DNA from 2 places in the Butyricicoccus sp. AM27-36 genome. Region 2 is predicted to be linked to the other one. Evidence: a T-box and tRNA genes for the amino acid it is inferred to sense, from the RefSeq annotation. Region 2 holds a T-box; the other holds one or more tRNA genes.
The links. The T-box of region 2 lies ahead of pheS (phenylalanine--tRNA ligase subunit alpha). A T-box ahead of a tRNA ligase gene usually reads a tRNA of that ligase, here a tRNA-Phe.

Region 1 (7,557 bases), on a different contig from region 2:
GACCGGTGCCATCCGGACAGAAGGTCACATCGCCCGCCTTGACCGGATAGGACTTCTCACCATCGTTATACGAGCCTTCGCCGCTCAGGATGTAGTACGTCTCGGTCTCGCCGTGGTGCTCGTGGAAGCCGAGCGTGCAGTTCGGCTCGATGGTTACCTTTGCATACAGGCCGCACTTGCCGTCCAGCTCCTTCTCACCGAGCAGGCGCTCGATGATAACGTGGCCCTTGCCGCCAGCCATCTGCTCTACCTTATCTACCTGATGTTCGCTTGCAGTCGTAATCATAATTCTTTCCGCCTTTCTTGTCCCGGGCAATACCGCATGATTGAAGCTGCGGTGTTGCCCTTACCGCTCACGCAGTTTCTTGTCAATTCCTATTATAGCGGTTGTAATCCAAATTACAAGATAAGATTTCCATTTCCGCGAAGAATTTACTTTGCAGTAATGCCATACACCGGAAAGCCGATACGCACCTTAAACTGATCGCCGTCCACCGAGACCTCAAACGTGCCGCCGCAGGCTTCGGTATAGCTTTTTGCGATGGCGAGACCCAGACCGCTGCCCTCGGTCGAGCGCGCCGCATCACCGCGGACAAACCGTTCGGTAATTTCGTCGGCAGCAAAGTCCATCTCGTAGTTGGCGGTGTTTTTGAGTTCAATAATGGCCTGACCATTCTCCTCTGCAACAGAGAGGAACACGCGCGTGCCCTTGAGCGCATATTTCACGCAGTTGCCGATGAGATTCTCCAGCACGCGGGACAGCTTGCGTCCGTCCGCCCAGATGGGCAGCTCCCGCTCGGGAATGGCGGCTTTGACGGTCAAGCCGCTCTCCTGCACGGCCTTGTCCTGCTCCGCGAGCGCCTGCCGGGCGAGCGTGCACGCATCCAGCCGTTCGCTGATGATCTGCTCTGCGCCGGACTGCACCTTGGAGATATCGAACAGGTCGCTCGTCAGGTTTTTGAGCCGCAGACCCTTTTGATGGATAATGCGGGCGTAGTCGTTCGCCTCCTCCGGCGTTAAATCCATTTTGCCGAGCAGATCGGAATAGTTAAGGATGCTGGTCAGCGGCGTTTTCAAATCGTGGCTGACGTTGGTGATCAGTTCGCTTTTCATGCGTTCCGCGCGGACTTCGTTCTGCAGCGCCGCCTGCATGCCGTCACCAAGCGAGTTAATGTCCTCGGCCATCTCCGCGAACACGCCCCCCGGCATATCGGTCAGCTTGAAGCCGAGGTCGCCCGCACGCAGCCGGCGCAGTGCGTCCACGATACGCTCAAAGCCGGTGATGCGTTTGATGAGAAAGTAACCTGCCGCGAGAAACCAGACCGTGCCGAACACGAAGACAAAAAACGAGCCGCCCACTCCGCCGAACACCGCCGCAAGGAACGCGAGAACAACCGAATACGCCGTAAAGAGCAGCACAACGTTGCGCGTTTTGTAGTCGCGGAACAGCATGCGGCGCAGTTTTCCGAAGCTTTGCCGGATGCACTTGCATACCTTAATAAAGGTTCGCCAGCACCAGAGGATGAATCGAATCGACCAGCACTGCTTGACGAAGCTGCGGTTCTTGATCACGCGCACGAGCGACAGCGTAAGTTCAAGTGCGAACGCAAACGCCGCGACAAAAAACAGGATGGACGGTACGAGCAATATCGACATGTCGTTTGTGCCGTTCAGCAATTCACCCATCAGTGCCAGATTCAGTCCGCCTGCCGTACCGAGCACCGCCCAGAAGCACAGCACGTTCACTTCCACCGGCAGACGGTCGATGGTGACAAGGTGCACGCCCTCATCCTCCGGCTTGCGGCCGGTGACGAACAGCAGATACACGAACAGCACCAGTGCAATCACCGTCAGCACAATCGCCTGCTGGAGCACGCCGGTAATCTGCGTTTTCTGCGTTTCCCACTCAGCCTTGATGGGTGCAGCCTGTGCGTCCGTGAAGCGCACCAGCAGCAAGGTGTTAGACGGGTACGGATTGAACTTATTGAACTTCCAGCCTTCCTCTGCCGCATCCTCCTCGGTGTAGTAGCCGTAACTTCCCGTCTCCTCATCGTAAACCGCAAGCGGATAGCCGTAGTAAATTCCCACATTGGACTGCACATTGCCACCCGGCCGTGTGATCATGTAAAACGCAGATTTTTTTGCCGCGGCTTCGGTCAGCGTGTCATCGCCGACCGTTTTATCGCCCATTCTGCCGAAATAGTTTCCCGCAAAATCCGTATGCTGCCTGCTGAATTCCGCTGCGTCCATGCCATCCTCAAACGCATTCGCCATTTCAGCACACATTATGCCGAGCTGCTGATGCATATAGGACGAGTCGGCAAAATCGCCCTCAAAGCGATAGACCATTTGGTCAAGGCCGTTCGCGGCAAAATCTGTTATCGTGTTCTCAACGAGAAACAGTGCACCTGCAAAGCACCCCACAATGCCTGCAAACGCGATAAGCTTTACTACCGTACTGCGTAAGATCCCCTTGATATTCATACTCACTCGCTCCTTTCGATTTTGTAGCCGACACCCCATACCACCTTGAGGTAGCGCGGCTCCTTCGGGTTGATCTCTATCTTTTCGCGGATGTGCCGCACATGGACGGCGATGGCGTTGTCGCTGACGATATCGTCATTCCACACCTGCCGGTAAATCTCCTCCGTGGAGAACACCCTTCCCGGGTGACGGCACAGCAGCTCAAGTATTTTGTATTCGAGCGGTGTGAGACGAACGGCTTCGCCGTCTACCGTCACGCTTTTGCTCTCGGTGTCGAGCACCAGTCCGCGGATGGCGATCTGCGTTTCCTTTATCTGCATCGCGCCCAGCTGGGTATAGCGGCGCAGCTGGCTTTTCACGCGCGCAACCAGCTCGGACGGGTTAAACGGCTTTGTAATGTAATCATCCGCACCCGCGGTCAGTCCGAGGATTTTATCCGCGTCCTCGCTCTTGGCCGACAGCAGAATGATCGGCAGATTTTTGCTTTCCCTTACCTTTAATAAGGTTTTGATTCCGTCCAGCTCGGGCATCATAATGTCAAGGATGATAAGGTGTACGTTCTCGGTCATTACGATGTCGAGCGCCTCCAGACCGTTGTACGCCTTGCGCACCAGATAGCCGTCCGCCTGCAGGAATATCGCAATGCTTTCCACGATCTCGCGGTCGTCGTCCACCACCAGAACAGTCAGCTTTTCCATTTTCCCTTCCCCCTTTCGTTACTTCTATCTTACCACAGGTTTCTGTTGTTTTCCGCAGGGAATTTCTTTAGATTTTATGAAGATGAAAAAAAGTCCCTCGGGTGAGGGACTTTTCTTTGCCGCGTGTTTATTTGCTGATTGCGTTGTAAATCATCTGCGCGGCATACTGACGCGGGAGTGCATCATCCGGCTTTGTATTTACAGAGACCAGAAGACCGTCTTTATCTGCCAGCTTCAAGGCATTTTCCTTCCACTGTGCACCGGTCAGACCATCCTTCTGTACATCGTGACCGCTGTATACCAGCAGCATTTTCGCGGCTTCAGCAGTTGTTACAGACGCATTCGGCGCAAAAACCGTACTCGACTTGCCGGAAACGATACCATAAGCCTGACAATACTTAACGTAGCCGTTCGACCAGGTACCAGCCGTATCCGCAAACGTGTCGGTCATATCCTTTGCGTAGTAAGATGCATCATCCGAGCCGGTACGCAGTACAAACATCATCTTTGCCATTTCCGCGCGGGAAACCGTCTTATCCGGCTTGAACGAACCGTCCTCGTAGCCCTTGATGACGTTCTTCTCGGTCAGGGTGTCCAGCACCTTGCTGTCCACCTTAATGCTGCTCTGGTCGGTGAACGCTGCACCGGCAAAGGCTGTTGCTGCGCAGGCTGCCGCCATGCTCAGCGCGATCAGTCGCTTTCTGAGTGTCATATTAAATTCCTCCTTTTATTGCATGGACGCCGTAGTGCATCCATAGGTGAAATATAACACAGTCTACAGTATTTGTCAACCTTTACCTGAATTTGTGCAAATTCGTGTGATTTTGTGCAAAACAAAAAGACTGATGTTTTCACATCAGTCTTTTGGAGGTACCACCCAGAATCGAACTGGGGATCAGGGAGTTGCAGTCCCACGCCTTACCGCTTGGCTATGGTACCATGTGGAGCGGCTGACGAGGCTCGAACTCGCTACCTCCACCTTGGCAAGGTGGCGCTCTACCAGATGAGCTACAGCCGCATATTTAGTTTTTCGCGCTAACGCGATTTTTGTCAGTGCCGATTAGTTACCGGACGCTTCGGGTTTAACGCTCACGGGCGGAATCGCTTTTGCTGCGGCAAAAGCCACGCTGGTTGAAATATGCCACCGGCATATTTCCAAGAGCCAGCTTTCGATTCCTTGGCTTGGAGGTATTATTTTTTCAATGAGTGCTACGGCACTCATTGAAAAAATGGTGCCTCCGGGCGGAATCGAACCACCGACACGGGGATTTTCAGTCCCCTGCTCTACCGACTGAGCTACAGAGGCATATTTCTTCAATCGTTTCCGATTGAAGAATGGCGACCCGGATGGGACTTGAACCCACGGCCTCTAGCGTGACAGGCTAGCGCTCTAACCAACTGAGCTACCGGGCCAGGCCGTCGTCGCTGTTTCGTTTTCGTTCGTATCTCTCAGCGACGATGTTTATTATACAGAACCTGTGCCCAAATGTCAACACTTTTTTCAAAGTTTTTTTATTTTCTTTTTATTTCGTTGCGTGTGTTAAAAGTTCCTGCAACTCTGCGCGGCTGAAACGATAGATTTTATCACAAAACTGGCAGGTTACCTCACTACTTTCCTGTTCTTCCGCCATCTTGCAAAGTTCGGTTTTTCCCATGCTGATGAGCGCGCGCTCTACTTTTTCACGGCTGCACGCACAGCGGTAGCCGATTTCACTGGTCTGCAGAAAATCTACCTCAAAGCCATCGAGCACCGCGCGGATGATGTCCTCGAGGCTCATGCCCTTATCGAGCATAGCAGTCATGCTCTCCAGCTTCGCCAGATTGGCCTCCAGCTTGTCAATGTCGGAATCCTTCACGCCCGGCATAAGCTGCACGAGCCAGCCGCCGGCACATTTGACCGAGCAGTCGGTATCCACGAGCACGCCGAGCGCGCACGCAGACGGGATCTGCTCGCTCTCCGCGAAATAGCGGGTCAGATCCTCGGCAATCTCGCCGTTGACGAGCGCAACCGTGCCCGTGATCGGGTCCTTCATGCCAATGTCCTTAATCACCATCAGATAGCCGCGGCCGACACCGCCGCCTACATTCAGCTTGCCGTCCGCACGCAGCGGCAGATCGACAGCCGGGTCCTGCAGATAGCCGCGCACATAGCCGTCCGAATCACCGACGCAGACGATCGCGCCGAGCGGGCCGTTGCCCTTGATCTGCACGGTCACGGAGCCGTCCTCTACCTTGAGCTGGCTGCCCATGATGGCAGTCGCGGTCAGCGTCCGTCCGAGGGCTGCGGTAGCCAGCGGCGTGGTGCTGTGGATTTCGTGTGCGCGCTCGACCAGCTCGGTCGTGCTGGCTGCACAAATCTGGATGCCCGCGTCACGGGCGATCGCGCGAAGTAACGTATCGCTCATAAGTTAATCTCTCTTTCGTGCTGTAAAGTAAATGCGGTCCTCGCCGCCCTGTACGGGCGCAAAGGACTGATCGCCATAGGTTTTGATCTCGGTAAAACCGGCCTGCTCCAGCATGGCGGTCAGCTGTGCAGGCTCGTAGATGCGCTCCTCGTGCGTTTCCTGCGCACGGTGCCACACATCGTCCTCCTGCTCGAAAATATCGAACTGGTAGGCGCACAGGCCGTCCTCGACCGCCGCCTGCCATACGCAGAATACGCCGTCGTCCTCGCGGACATAGCTTTCGCCATCAATGCGGGCGAATTTTTCCGGTGTGTTGATGTCGAATACGAACAGGCCGTCCGGATTGAGGAACGTGTGTACGCGCTCGAAGGCGGTCTGCAGTGCTTCCGGCTCAGTGACGTAGTTTACGCTGTCCAGACAGCACAGGCACGCGTCTACCGCGCCGTACAGGTCCAGTTCTTCCATGCGCTGATTGAGCAGCAGCGGACGCGGCTCACAGTCCAGCGTGTTCTGCAGCGCCTGCATGAGCATTTCCGGCGATGCGTCCGCGCCGATCATATCATAGCCGCGCTGCGCCAGAATGCGCGTCAGACTGCCGGTTCCGCACGCCAGATCGAGCACCAGCGACGGCTTTACGCCTTCCCGCTCAAACAGGCGCTCGAAAAAGTCAGCCCATTCCTCGTAGCCCACGTCATCCGTGAAGCGGTCATAGTATTCCGACAGAGTCTCGTAACTATTCATGGCTCTCCTCTGCTGTTTCGTCCTCCTTGAGCCGGTCGAGCATCTTGCGGTAGCCGTCCGAGCCATACACAAGGCACTTGTTCACGCGGCTGATCGTCGCGGTGGACGCGCCGGTCTCCTGCACGATATCGCTGTAAATGCGTCCCTCGTCCAGCATGCGCGCCACCTGAAAGCGCTGCACCATGGCACGCAGTTCGGCGATCGTGCACAGATCTTCAAAAAAGTCGTAGCAATCCTCGACCGTCTGCAGCTTGAGAATACCGCGGAACAGAATGTCCATATCCTCGTCCTTCAACTTTCGATTCATGATCTATCCCTCCCTACATTCGTTTTTTCGCTCTTATACCCTGTATTATAGCACATCGCTTTTATAGTGTAAAGCGTAAAAATATTTGGTTTTCACAGGTGGACAGGTGTCCGTGTGCGGCACTCTTTTTTCGCTGCACCGGGCGATTGGGGCACCTGAACCGCGCAGGCGATTCACCCTGTCCGGGCGGCAGTTTTTTCAGCACCGGCTGACCGGGGCACACGAACTGCGTTAGCGAGTTCGCCCCTAACGGGCGGGGAGTTTTCCGCTGAACCTCAGCGTGGGGATTCGCCGTCTGCGGACGGCGGGAACGTGCCGCGCCCCGCGGCAGGGGCAAAAAGGAAGGACAACCTGCGGTTTTCCTTCCTCTTTGAACTCCTGCCTTTCCCTTGCTTCCTAATCTGGCGCAGATTTCCTATATGCGACCGCTGCGAAAAGGGGGTACGGCAGAGGATTTTTTCTTCCGTATCTTTCGCAACCTGTTCGCAGGGTCAGATACATTACTGCTACACATGTGATTTCATCTAAGCAGGCGCGGCATAACAGTGCCGCGCAATTCGTTAGCGCGTTATGATAGACAGCACCTACGAGGATAAATTGTGCCAAACACCTAAATTCGCAGGTGCCTTCCGGTATAACGTGCCAAAGGGTTGCGCGGCACTGTCATGCCGCGCCTGCTTAGATGAAACCACATGTGTAGCAGAACGGTATCCGGCACTGCGTATAGGTTTCGTCATGGGAGCACACTGTGCTCCCATACGGTAGAAAAAATCCTCTGCCGTCCCCTATTTCGAAGCGGTCACATATCGGCAATCTGCGCCAGACTCTCCCCAAAGGAAGTGGGAGTTAAGAGGGTAGAAACCTTGGTGTCTACCCTCTTGCCCCGCCGCGGGGCGCGGCGAATCCCCGCGCTCCGCAGAGC
Region 2 (7,557 bases):
ACTGGGTTGCAGTAGTTAAGCCGGGCCGTGTACTGTTTGAGATCGCAGGCGTTTCCGAGGAAGTTGCTCGTGAGGCACTGCGTCTGGCAAGCCACAAGCTGCCCTGCAAGACCAAGTTCGTTGCCCGTGAGAAGAATGGCGGTGAAGCATGATGAAGGCATCTGAGATCAGAGAACTGACGGCTGAGGAGCTGTCTGCAAAGCTCGGTGAGCTGAAGAAGGACCTCTTCAACCTCCGTCTGCAGCTCGCTACCAATCAGCTCGACAACACCAACAAGATCAATGAAGTCAAGCACGACATTGCTCGTATCAATACCGTTATCCGCGAGAAGCAGATCGCGGAGAAGGCATAAGGGAGGGAAACGAATATTATGAGCGAAAGAGCATTACGCAAAACGCGAGTAGGCAAGGTCGTTTCCGATAAGATGGATAAGACCATTGTCGTAGCAATTGAGGATCGTGTAGCACATCCTCTGTACAAGAAGGTTATTCCGCACACCTATAAGCTGAAGGCACATGACGAGAACAACGAGTGTGGCATCGGTGATAAGGTTAAGGTGATGGAGACCCGTCCGCTGTCCAAGGACAAGCGCTGGCGCCTGGTCGAGATCATCGAGAAGGCAAAGTAAGGAGGAGAGCACATGGTTCAGCAGGAAAGCTTTCTGCGTGCAGCTGACAACAGCGGCGCAAAGGAACTGAAGGTAATCCGTGTTCTCGGCGGCTCCGCACGCAAGTACGGCAACATCGGTGACGTAGTTGTTTGCTCGGTGCGCAAGTGCACCCCGGGCGGCGGCGTAAAGAAGGGCGATGTCGTTAAGGCAGTTATCGTCCGCACCGTTAAGGGCCTGCGCCGCGCTGACGGCAGCTATATCCGCTTTGACGAGAACGCTGGCGTTATCATTCGTGATGACAAAAACCCCCGCGGCACCCGTATCTTTGGGCCTGTCGCTCGTGAGCTGCGTGACAAGGATTACATGAAGATCCTGTCGCTTGCTCCGGAAGTACTGTAAGGAGGTCGCCAACAAATGAACAATTTGCACGTTAAGACGGGCGACACCGCAGTCGTTCTTTCCGGCAAGGAAAAGGGCAAGCGCGGCAAGATCCTGTCCGTAAACCCGAAGAAGGGTATGGTAGTAATCGAAGGTGTGAACATGATCAAGTGCCACACCAAGCCCCGCCGTCAGGGTGAAACCGGCGGCATCATCGAGCGCGAGGGTGCGCTGCGTGCCTGCAAGGTAATGCGCGTATGCCCGAAGTGCGACAAGCCGACTCGTGTAGCGCACAAGTTCACCGAGAACGGCACTAAGCTGACGGTGTGCAAGCACTGCGGCGAAACGCTTTAAGAAGAGGAGGTTGCAATAAATGGTTCCGAATATGAAAGCAAAGTATACTGCGGAAGTTGCGCCTGCTCTGATGAAGAAGTTTCAGTACGAGAGCGCAATGCAGATCCCGAAGCTCGACAAGATCGTAATCAACGTCGGCTGCGGTAAGGAAGCAAACGGTAACTCCAAGGTTATCGAGGCTATTGTCCGTGATATCACCCTGATCTCCGGCCAGAAGCCGATCATCACCCACGCTAAGAAGTCCATCGCAAACTTCAAGCTGCGTGACGGCATGCCGGTAGGCGTTAAGGTAACCCTGCGCCGTGACCGCATGTGGGAGTTCCTGGATCGTCTGTTCAACGTAGCTCTGCCGCGTGTACGCGACTTCCGCGGCATCAACGGCAACGCATTTGACGGCCGTGGCAACTACGCTCTGGGTCTGAACGAGCAGCTGATCTTCCCGGAAATTTCCTACGATCAGATCGACAAGATCCGCGGCATGAACATCGTTATCTGCACCACTGCAAATACCGATGAAGAAGCAAAGGAGCTGCTTACTCTGATGGGCGCTCCGTTTGAGAAGTAAGGAGGAGAAGTTAAATGGCTAAGAAGTCGATGGTTCTCAAGCAGCAGGCTAAGCCGAAGTTCTCCAGCCGAGCTTACAACCGCTGCAAGATCTGCGGCCGTCCGCACGCTTACCTGCGTGATTTCGGTATCTGCCGTATCTGCTTCCGCGAGCTGGCTTACAAGGGCCAGATTCCGGGTGTCCGCAAGGCATCCTGGTAAGGAAGAGCGATTTCAAAAAGGAACCCGTAAGGGTTCCTTTTTTTATGCTTTAACGGTGGGCAGAGACCATTTCTGCACCGACTTATCGGGGCACGCGAACTGCGTAAGCGGGTTCGCCCCTAACGGGCGGCAGCCTTTTTCAGCACCGGCTGAGCGGGGTACGCGAACTGCCGCAGGCGTGTTCGCCCTTTCCGGGCGGAGAGTTTTTCGCTGCACCTCAGCGGGGAGTGCGCTGACGCCGCGCGGGCGCACAAGAGGGTAGACACCTGCGGTTTCCACCCTCTTGTGAATCTCCCCTTTCCCTTGGAGAGTCTGGCGCAGATTTCCTATATGTGACCGCTGCGAAAAAAGGAACGATAGAGGATTTTTCCTACCGTAGGGGAGCACAGTGTGCTCCCATTTCTCTACCTATTCGCAGTGCCAGACAGTTTACTGCTACACAGGCGGTTTACTCTACGCAGGCGCGACACAAGATGAATTGCCCGAAGGGCAAGAGAGGGTTCCCTGGGGGATGACAGTGTCGCGCAACGCTTTTGTGTGTTGTTACGGACGGCACCTGCGGGTTTAATAATTGGTACAATCTATCTCGTAGGGTGCGCCGACCTCGGCGCACCGACAAACAAGGGAAAACATCACGTTAAATCTTCATTTTAACGAAAAAATCCGGTTTTCCTCTTGCATTTTCCTGCAAAATGTGTTTTAATAATTCTGTTATGAATATTCCAATGCGATGAGCAGGAAAAGTAACGCTGTGTTCCTCTTTCTCAGAGAGAACGGTCCCATGGCTGCAAGCCGTTTATCGAGGTATGGCGCGAAGTTCCCCTGTGAGCACCGGTGTTGAATAGATGCAGTAGGCGCCGGCGAAGTAACGCTCCGTTACCGGCGTTCAATGAGTGCCCGATTTTTTTCGGGAATCAGGGTGGTACCACGGAAGTTTTACGCCTTTCGTCCCTATTTTACGGGGACGGAAGGCGTTTTTTATTACCACTGTAATGGATGATACCCGTAGGGCGCGACGACTCGGCGCGCCGCATCGAACGGCAGCTGATGATTTCAGACGGCGTGCCGAGGTCGTCACGCCCTACGAACTATCCGCCTTCACTCTATCACAAAATCACATTCCAAAGGAGAATTGGTATGAAAGAAAAGCTGCAAGGCATTTTGCAGACCGCGAAGGAGCAGCTCGCTGCCGCGAAGGATTCGCGCGCGCTGGACGAGGCCCGCGTTAAGTTCCTCGGCAAAAAGGGTGAGCTGACCGCGCTGCTCAAGGGCATGAAGGACGTTGCTGCAGAGGAGCGTCCGGTTGTTGGTCAGCTGATCAACGACGTTCGTGCGGAGATCGAAACCATCATTGACAAGCAGAAGAAGCTGATCGAGCAGGCTGCGCTCGAGAAGAAGCTGGAGGCTGAGACCATCGACGTTACCCTGCCGGGTGAGGATGTTGTCATCGGCAAAAAGCATCCGCTGAACATCGTGCTCGATGAGTTCAAGGAGATTTTCCTCGGTCTGGGCTTCTCGATCGCTGAGGGTCCGGAGGTTGAGCTGGATCACTACAACTTTGAGGCGCTGAACATTCCGAAGGATCATCCGGCACGCGACACGCAGGATACCTTCTATATTTCGGATAACGTTGTGCTCCGCACGCAGACCTCTCCGATGCAGGTCCGCACGATGGAAAAGCGCAAGCCGCCGATCCGCATTATTGCGCCGGGCCGTGTTTACCGTTCGGACGCCGTTGACGCAACCCACTCTCCGCTGTTCCATCAGATCGAGGGTCTGGTTGTCGATAAGGGCATCCGCATGAGCGACCTGAAGGGCATCCTCGAACTGTTTGCAAAGAAGCTGTACGGCGAGGACACGGTTGTTCGTTTCCGTCCGCATCACTTCCCGTTCACCGAGCCGTCTGCGGAGATGGATATCCAGTGCTACCGCTGCCACGGCGAAGGCTGCCCGCTCTGCAAGGGCGAGGGCTGGATCGAGATCCTCGGCTGCGGCATGGTTCACCCCAAGGTGCTTGAGATGAGCGGCATCGACCCGAATGAATACTCCGGCTACGCCTTCGGCATCGGTCTGGAGCGTATGGTTATGGGCCGTTTCAAGATCGACGATATCCGTCTGTTCTATGAGAACGACGTTCGATTCCTGCACCAGTTCTAAACCTGCACCCGTAGGGCGGGATGACCTCATCCCGCCGCACTCTCCCGCATGTTACAAGCGATACGTATTATCGTAGGGCGCGACGACCCCGGCGCGCCGCTCGTAAGTATATGCAGGCGGCAAATACGGCGCGCCGAGTCGTCGCGCCCTACGGACAACAATAACACCAAAAGGAGTGTTCCTATCAATGAAACTGCCATTATCCTGGCTTTCGGATTATACCGATATGACCGGCATCACCCCGAAGGAGTATGATGCCAAGCTGACTATGTCCGGCTCCAAGGTCGAGGAGGTTTACTACCTCGGCGCGGAGATCGACAACGTTGTTACCGGCAAGATCCTCGAGGTTGTCGATCACCCGGATTCCGACCATCTGAAGATTTGCCAGCTCGATGTCGGCAAGGAGGAGCCGGTGCAGATCGTCACCGGCGCACCCAATGTAACGCCTGCGTCCGTTGGCGAGATCTGCCCGGTCTGCCTGCACAAGTCCACCCTGCCGGGCGGCGTGAAGATCACCAAGGGCAAGCTGCGCGGCGTGCCGTCCAACGGCATGATGTGCTCGTTCCAGGAGCTGGGTCTGTCCCACGGCTGCGTACCGTATGCGTGCGAGAACGGCATCCTGTTCCTGCCGGCCGGCACCCCGGTTGGCGAGGACATCAAGAAGGTGCTCGGTCTGGACGACTGGGTTTCCGATTTTGAGATTACGTCCAACCGCCCGGACTGCCTGAGCGTGATCGGTCTGGCCCGCGAGACTGCGGCTACCTTCGACCGTCCGTTCAGCGTCAAGACCCCGGAGGTAAAGGGCGTGGGCGGCGATATCAACGAGTATATGTCGGTTGAGGTTAAGGATACCGACCTGTGCCCGCGCTACATCGCCCGCATTGTCAAGAATATCAAGATCGAGCCGTCTCCGGCGTGGATGCGCGAGCGTCTGCATGCCTGCGGCGTTCGTCCGATCAACAACATCGTTGATATCACCAACTATGTTATGCTCGAGTACGGCCAGCCGATGCATGCGTTCGACTACAAGTGCCTGTCCGACGGCCGCATTGTTGTCCGCCGTGCCCGCAACGGTGAGTCCATCCAGACTCTGGACGGCGTAGATCACGACCTGAGCGACAAGATGCTCGCCATCTGCGACAACGACAAGCCGGTTGCTGTTGCAGGCGTTATGGGCGGCGCAAACTCCGAGATTATGGACGACACCAAGACCGTCGTTTTCGAGTCCGCAAACTTCCACGGCGCTACCGTTCGTATCACCGCAAAGGCGCTCGGCATGCGTACCGAGGCCTCCGGTCGCTTTGAGAAGGGCCTTGACCCGCGCATGACCCTCGATGCGGTCAACCGTGCGTGCGAGCTGGTGGAGCAGTTGGGCGCAGGCGAGGTCATCGACGGCATTATCGACGTTGACAACTCCGACCCGAACCACAAGCGTCTGCCGTTTGAGCCGGACAAGATGAACGCGCTGCTCGGTCTGGAGCTGTCCACGGAGGAGCAGGTAAAGCTGCTCGAGAAGCTGGGCTTCAAGATCGAGAACAACGAGGTCGTTGTGCCGTTCTTCCGCACCGACATCAACCGTATGTGCGACGTAGCCGAGGAGGTTGCCCGCATGTACGGCTACGACAAGATTCCGACCACGCTGTATGCCGGTGAGATGGTACAGGGTGAGTTCACGCCGGCTCAGCAGGCGGAGCGCGCTGCCGCGCTGGTTTGCCGCGAGGCGGGCTTTGACGAGTCCATGAGCCACTCGTTCATCTCTCCGAAGTTCTACGACATGATCGGCTGGGACGAGAACGACCCGCGCCGTATCTCCACCACCATCCTCAACCCGCTTGGTGAGGATTTCAGCGTGATGCGTACCACCGTGCTGCCGTCCATGCTGGATAATCTGGCGCACAACCACGCACACCGCAACCCGACCGCTTCGCTGTACGAGCTGGGCACCATCTACACCCCGACCGTCAAGGATGGCAAGGCTGACCCGGACGTACTGCCGCACGAGGAGAAGATCCTGACCCTCGGCAGCTACGGCCGCCTGTCGTTCTTCCAGTTCAAGGGCGCCATCGAGGCGCTGCTGCGTGAGCTGAACATCAAGGGTGCGTCCTTCGCTCCCGAGAAGGCCAACCCGTCCTATCACCCGGGCCGCTGTGCCAAGGTGCTCATTGACGGCAAGGAGATCGGCGTATTCGGCACCATTCATCCGACCGTTGCCGCACGCTACGGCCTGTCCGGCGAGGTGCTCGCTGCCGAGCTGCAGATGGACGCGCTGCTGGCCGCCATCGACCCGGAGAAGCTGTATCATCCGCTGCCCAAGTTCCCGGCATCCACCCGCGATATCGCGGTTCTGGTTGATGATGCCGTTCCGGCGGCTTCCATGCAGGCCGCTGTTGAGAAGGCGGCAGGCAAGCTGCTTGAATCCGTCAAGCTGTTTGACGTTTACAAGGGCAAGGGCATCCCGGAGGGCAAGAAGTCCGTGGCTTATTCGCTGTCCCTGCGCGCACCCGACCGTACCCTCACCGATGAGGAGTGCGACAAGGCAATGCGTGCCGCTATCTCGGCGCTCGAGACCGAGTTCGGCGCTCAGCTGCGCGGCTAAGTTTCGAAAAAGTACAAAAAAGAGCAGATGCTTGGCATCTGCTCTTTCTTTATGGTTTTATACTGCGTTATCCGAGAGAACCGTCCGGATTGACAGAATCCCAGTCATTGGAATAATCATGCTGCGTCCATTCGACGATTTTGTCGCCTGCAGGCGGCGTGTTTTTCGGCTCGACACTGGATTCGGTCGTGGTCAGTGTGATATCGAGCGACAGAATGCCGGTGTTCTTGGTGTGGTAGGTCGCGTTCAATTTGCAGTTCTGCACACTGCCGGAGAACGTCAGCACGGTTTTGGTGGTGTTCCAGCTATCGGAGCGGCTTTCGAGCGTGCCCGAGAACGAGCCGTCCGCCGTGTTCAGCGTGTAGCTGCCGGTCATGGTTTGCCCGTAGTCGTCATTCTGCTTGTCGAGCTTTGCCGTGTAGCGCGAGCCGCTTGCGGTGAATTGTTCATCGCCCAGCAGGTCGTTCAGGCGGTTTACGTCATTCTTTATGTTGCGATAAAAATCCTCCCAGCCAAGCTCATATGCGGTCACGTTGGATTCGTTCGAGGCAACGATACGTTCGCCCACCGAGGCAAAGGTATTGTTCTTCAGAATCTTCAGATTTTCGCTGAACAGAGCGCCGAATGTGCTGTCCGCCCAGTTGATGTGCAGCCACGCGCCGTTCGACAGCGCCTTGAGATCGGCGTCGTCCGTTTT

Region 1: it has a tRNA-Phe gene. The T-box ahead of pheS (phenylalanine--tRNA ligase subunit alpha) is inferred to sense a tRNA for this amino acid. The anticodon was not compared.

Annotation. Positions count from the first base shown of each region.
Region 1 is NZ_QUJR01000001.1:264,365-271,921, reverse strand. It holds gene DW724_RS01255 (cupin domain-containing protein) at 1-286, opposite strand, end outside; gene DW724_RS01250 (sensor histidine kinase) at 433-2,484, opposite strand; gene DW724_RS01245 (response regulator transcription factor) at 2,487-3,173, opposite strand; gene DW724_RS01240 (S-layer homology domain-containing protein) at 3,310-3,894, opposite strand; tRNA gene DW724_RS01235 (tRNA-Cys) at 4,048-4,121, opposite strand; tRNA gene DW724_RS01230 (tRNA-Gly) at 4,125-4,200, opposite strand; tRNA gene DW724_RS01225 (tRNA-Phe) at 4,413-4,488, opposite strand; tRNA gene DW724_RS01220 (tRNA-Asp) at 4,519-4,595, opposite strand; gene hslO (Hsp33 family molecular chaperone HslO) at 4,706-5,587, opposite strand; gene DW724_RS01210 (class I SAM-dependent DNA methyltransferase) at 5,591-6,328, opposite strand; gene DW724_RS01205 (YerC/YecD family TrpR-related protein) at 6,321-6,635, opposite strand.
Region 2 is NZ_QUJR01000004.1:135,645-143,201, reverse strand. It holds gene rplP (50S ribosomal protein L16) at 1-152, shown strand, start outside; gene rpmC (50S ribosomal protein L29) at 152-352, shown strand; gene rpsQ (30S ribosomal protein S17) at 371-628, shown strand; gene rplN (50S ribosomal protein L14) at 641-1,009, shown strand; gene rplX (50S ribosomal protein L24) at 1,025-1,342, shown strand; gene rplE (50S ribosomal protein L5) at 1,362-1,907, shown strand; gene DW724_RS07195 (type Z 30S ribosomal protein S14) at 1,922-2,107, shown strand; T-box leader at 2,829-3,063, shown strand; gene pheS (phenylalanine--tRNA ligase subunit alpha) at 3,245-4,264, shown strand; gene pheT (phenylalanine--tRNA ligase subunit beta) at 4,452-6,860, shown strand; gene DW724_RS07180 (copper amine oxidase N-terminal domain-containing protein) at 6,928-7,557, opposite strand, start outside.